2 regions of the Cohnella sp. GCM10012308 genome follow, and region 2 is predicted to be linked to the other one. Evidence: riboswitches for the same ligand, from Rfam matches in the RefSeq annotation. Region 2 holds a riboswitch; the other holds the start of a gene.
What was found. Region 2 has a riboswitch for cobalamin ahead of ACFOTD_RS17930 (DUF4430 domain-containing protein). Riboswitches for the same ligand answer to the same signal wherever they lie in the genome.
Positions count from the first base shown of each region.

Region 1: it holds a riboswitch for cobalamin, as region 2 does, so the genes downstream of both, ACFOTD_RS07015 (S-layer homology domain-containing protein) here and ACFOTD_RS17930 (DUF4430 domain-containing protein) in region 2, are expected to answer to the same signal.

Region 1 is NZ_JBHRYU010000004.1:26,497-28,694, reverse strand. Features, by position in the region: gene ACFOTD_RS07020 (SDR family oxidoreductase) at 1-541, opposite strand, end outside; cobalamin riboswitch at 778-965, shown strand; gene ACFOTD_RS07015 (S-layer homology domain-containing protein) at 1,156-2,198, shown strand, end outside.
Region 2 is NZ_JBHRYU010000016.1:55,132-57,329, forward strand. Features, by position in the region: gene ACFOTD_RS17930 (DUF4430 domain-containing protein) at 1-908, opposite strand, end outside; cobalamin riboswitch at 1,065-1,265, opposite strand; gene ACFOTD_RS17935 (family 4 glycosyl hydrolase) at 1,398-2,198, opposite strand, start outside.

The DNA of each region.
Region 1 (2,198 bases), on a different contig from region 2:
CAGCCGCCTCCGCATAGTCGCTGCGCGCAGCCCAGCCGACTTTGCCATCTCCGGCGGACGTGACGAGCGGGGCGCCCGCGACGATGCCCTGGATCGCGCCGGCCTCGTTTTCGATGTACCAATTGTTGCGCAAAAAGGCGTAGGGGATGCCGGTCGCGCGGATCGCATTTTCCGTATCGCGGTGAACTTCCGCCAGGAACAGCTCGCTCTCTTGGGCATTCGGCGCGCTGGTATAGGCAATGAATCCTACGCCTGCATGGCGTGCCGCCTCCACGGCGTTCGCATGTTGGCGAATACGCGTCTCCGTGTCCCCGTCGGTGGAGACGATCAACAGGCGATCGATGCCGGCGAAGGCTTGCTCAAGCGAAGCAGGATCTTCGAAGTCGCCGCGCCGTACGTCCACGCCTTGCTCACTCAATGCTGCCGCCTTTTGCGGATCGCGAACGCTTACGGCGATTTGCTCCGCGGGAACGCGCCCCAGAAGCGTCTGTACGACAAGGGAGCCGAGATGGCCCGTTGCACCGGTCACTAGCATTTTCATTAGAATTGAACCTCCTGATTGGAATCGTATTGGCTAGCCTCCGCGCTTCGGCTTAAGAAGATACATAGAACGCGAACATTCGTTGTAACCATAATAGCTACAACTCCGGCGTGAGTCAAGACTTCCTGTCAGGCTCGTTTCCTCGGCGTAAGGGCATCTCTGGGCGAGTTTCTTGGAAGAGATGCCTCCCTTTTCATAGACAAAGGCCGGACGACCCGCTATCATTAGGGCATAACTGCATATCCTCGTACCAGGCGCGCGCATGCTGCCATGCCGCTTAATAGGGAAGTCCGGTGAAAATCCGGCGCGGTCCCGCCACTGTAATGCCGAGCGCTCCGAGCGATGCCACTGTTCAACCGAATGGGAAGGCGCAGGAGTCGCGATGAAGCAGAGCCAGGAGACCTGCCTCGATACGAATGTATTCCGTCCGCTTCGCGGAGTGAGCGGCGGGATCGGCTGTGCCAGCCAAGCCGCTATGGAGCGGTTGTGTTGCGGTACGGCGCCGTGCTGCAATTTTGAACCACTCCCGCTGCGGAGTGGTTTTTTTGTTTCGGCGCGGACGAGCCGTACGGGCAAGAGGACTCATCATTATAGGTTGAAAAGGGGAATGACTCATGTTGGGCTTTAAACGCTTCAAATCGCTTACATCGCTCGCACTGTCTGTATCGCTGGCGGTCGCCGGGCTGTCGGCTGTGCTGCCTGCGGGCAAGAGCTACGCCGAGAGCGCTAGCGCCACGACGGTCGCCGCGGTCGCTTCCGTCAACGTCCAGTCGGATATCCAGGCCGCCATTGGTTATGTCAACGCGAACGGCGGGGTTTCCTCGGATTGGCTGGCCCTCAGTTTCGCGCGCGCGGGACAAGCCGTACCTGCCGACTATTCGGCGAAGCTGGCTGCCGGCGTAGAGGCCGAGTGGGCCAAGGCTTCGCCGGATCCGACGGCGCTTGCGCGCTTTGCGCTGGTCGCGAACGCGATCGGACTGGACGCTCGCAGCATCGGCGGCCACGACTTGATCGCGAAGCTTGCGAGCTATTCTTCCTTTGCCAATGTGTACGCCGATATCTTTGTGCTGCTCGCGCTTGATTCGGGCAACTACGAGCTGCCTGCCGGTACCGCGTGGACGCGCGGCGATCTGGTCGCGGCGATCGTCTCCGGCATCGACGGCTCCACGGTCCCCGATCTGTACGGCATGGCGCTCAGCGCCCTGGGCAAGTACAAGGACCGCCCCGAGGTTGCTGCCGCGGCGGACAAGGCTGTCGCGTGGCTGTCCACGAACCTCGCCAACGACAATAGCGAGGCGATCGCGCAAACGATCATCGGTCTTGCCGCCTACGGCATCGATCCGGCGGACGCGAAGTTCGCCAAGAACGGATCGAACCTGATCCAGCGCTTGCTGGCGTTCAAAAATACGGACGGCGGCTTCAAGCACGAGCTGTCCGACACCGCATCGGACAAGGCGTTCGCCACCGAGCAGGCGCTGCGCGCGTTGGCCGCTTACGGGCTGTTCGGCGCATCGCATCGTTCCGTATACGTCAACGCTGCCAGCCAATGGGTTGCGACGGGCGCAGCCGTAGAAGGGCTGAACGGCCCGCTGGCTGCGCTGAGCGCTACGCAAGCGGTATATGCGTGGGACGGGCTGGTCGAGATCGCCGATCGCAA
Region 2 (2,198 bases):
TGATTATCCTTGGGCGTAAGCGCGGTGCCGTTCAACTTCACCGCCGGGATGATACCAGGCGTGCCCGCGTCGGTCGCGGTTACTTGAAAGCTAAGCTGCTTCGTATCCGCATATGACTGGTCTTCAGTGCCGGCGATCGCGAGCTCCGGCTTGACGACATCCCATCCCAGTCCGTCGGCCAATTCCGTTAATGCCTGATCGACGCTAACTTGCGTGCTCTCGATATTTTCAAGCACTTCATAGGCATGCGAGTACAAGACAGCTATTACCGGATCGGCAAGCATCGTGTCTCTGGCAGGATCGCCATTGATCTTGCCGATCAGCGCCGTCAATTCATCCTTATCCGCCGAATCGATATAGCCGAACCCCCACGAAGTGTCCAGATCAGCGCCGTAGCCCCATACCGTAAACTGCGTTCGGACGACGTCTCCGTCATGCGGTTGGTAATTCGAGAACCCGTAGGGGGGGAACTGGTCGTTGACTTCATACATCCAGCCCGACATAGGGGTATAGTCGAATTCGCCGAGCCACTCGGAATCCTGCCGCCCGACGAGCGTCGCTTTGCCTAACGCGATTTGTTCGAGTATGTAGGCCGGCACATGCGCTGCTTGCTCCGAATCTCGCACATCGGATAAATAAAATGCACTGTCGATGGTTCCTGTATGCTTGATGTTATCGTCGCCCAAAGCCCGGGCGATAACTGCCGCGCCATTCTCTCCAGCATAAAAAGGTACGCGTGTCGGCTCCAGCTTGTAGCCTTGCCCCAGCGCGAACTTCTCGACACTCAACGTGATATAGCCTTCGAGCGCTCCCGCAGCCGCAGCGGTGCCAATTGTTTTAGCGCCGGCCGCAAACAACGAAAACGCGACACTTAGCGTGAGCAGCCAGGTCGTTATTTTTCTCATCATGGTGTAATATCCCTGCTTCCCATTCGTTATGCTTGCCGATTCGCGGTGTGAACGCAATAAAAAGAACCTCTTAACGGAATCGTCAAGAGGTTTTAAACAGAGATCGCCAAATATACAGGCAGCCTCAATTAAAACACCCCCTATCGCTCGTAGAGTTGTCGGTGTACATTTCCGGCAGGTCTTCTGGCTCGAGAATCATCGTCCCATGCCGCCTTCCCGGATCGTCCAGTGGCGTGTGGCATGAAGCTCATCTCTTACAGCGGCGGGACCGCGCGGGAATTGCACCCGCTTCCCTTTTACCCCGTCCATAACGCTGGTTAGCAAATCATGACGGGCACCTGAAATGAAAAATATTCAATTAGACTTGATCATCATAGCGGAATATCATGCCTTTGTCATGGATGGTTTTTGGCATTTTTATGAATACCGCAAAACAGCCCGAAGACCAAAAGTCTCCGGGCTGAATCGATGACGCAAGCCTGTCCGCGCTTATAGACGCCATCCAGGCAGCATCGACTTCGTATTTTGCAGCATGCGGTCGAACAATTGCTCCGCGCGATCGCGCGGTATCGTCACCAGCGGATCGTTCACAAATGCCTCCAGCGCCAGTCTTTTATCCTGCTTCAGCGCGGCCAACAGCGTCGTCTCCTGATTCGTGACATGACGCAGCACCATCTCATGAACGGCGTCCGGCAGTCTGCCGGCTACGACCGGGCGAACGGAGTCGTAGGCGAACACGGCATTCGTCTCCACGACCGCGCCGGCCGGAAGATCCGTCGATTGTCCGCGGTTCGTCAGGTTCACGTTCGTGATCAACTCGCCCATGCCCAGCAGCGATTTGATCATGTCGATGCCCTCTTCCCCGGTTGGCTTCAGCGTAAAGCTAACTTCTCCGACAGCCAACCGGTCTCCGTCGGCATGCAGCTTCTGCTGATTTTGGATACGCCAGTCGACCTTCGTCAAGCTGAACTTCCAATCCCGGACCGTCTCCGGATCCCGGAGATACTGATCGCCCGGCATAAACTCGGCCAGATGCCGGTCTCCGGCGGCTGCGATAACGCCGTACCGGCGGAACAGGTCGAACTTCACCCGTTGCGCCGACGCAAAGTGATCGTTGAGCCAGTGACCCTTGCGGCTGCCTTCGAACCCTTCCTCGTAAAATTCGTCGACAAAATCCTTATAGAGGGGAAACAGATCGATCCCCTGATAAGACGCCTGGTCCAGCCAAGTAAAGTGATTGATCCCGAGCACGTTCACCTTGATCTCCCTGCGGTCCACCTTGGCAATCCC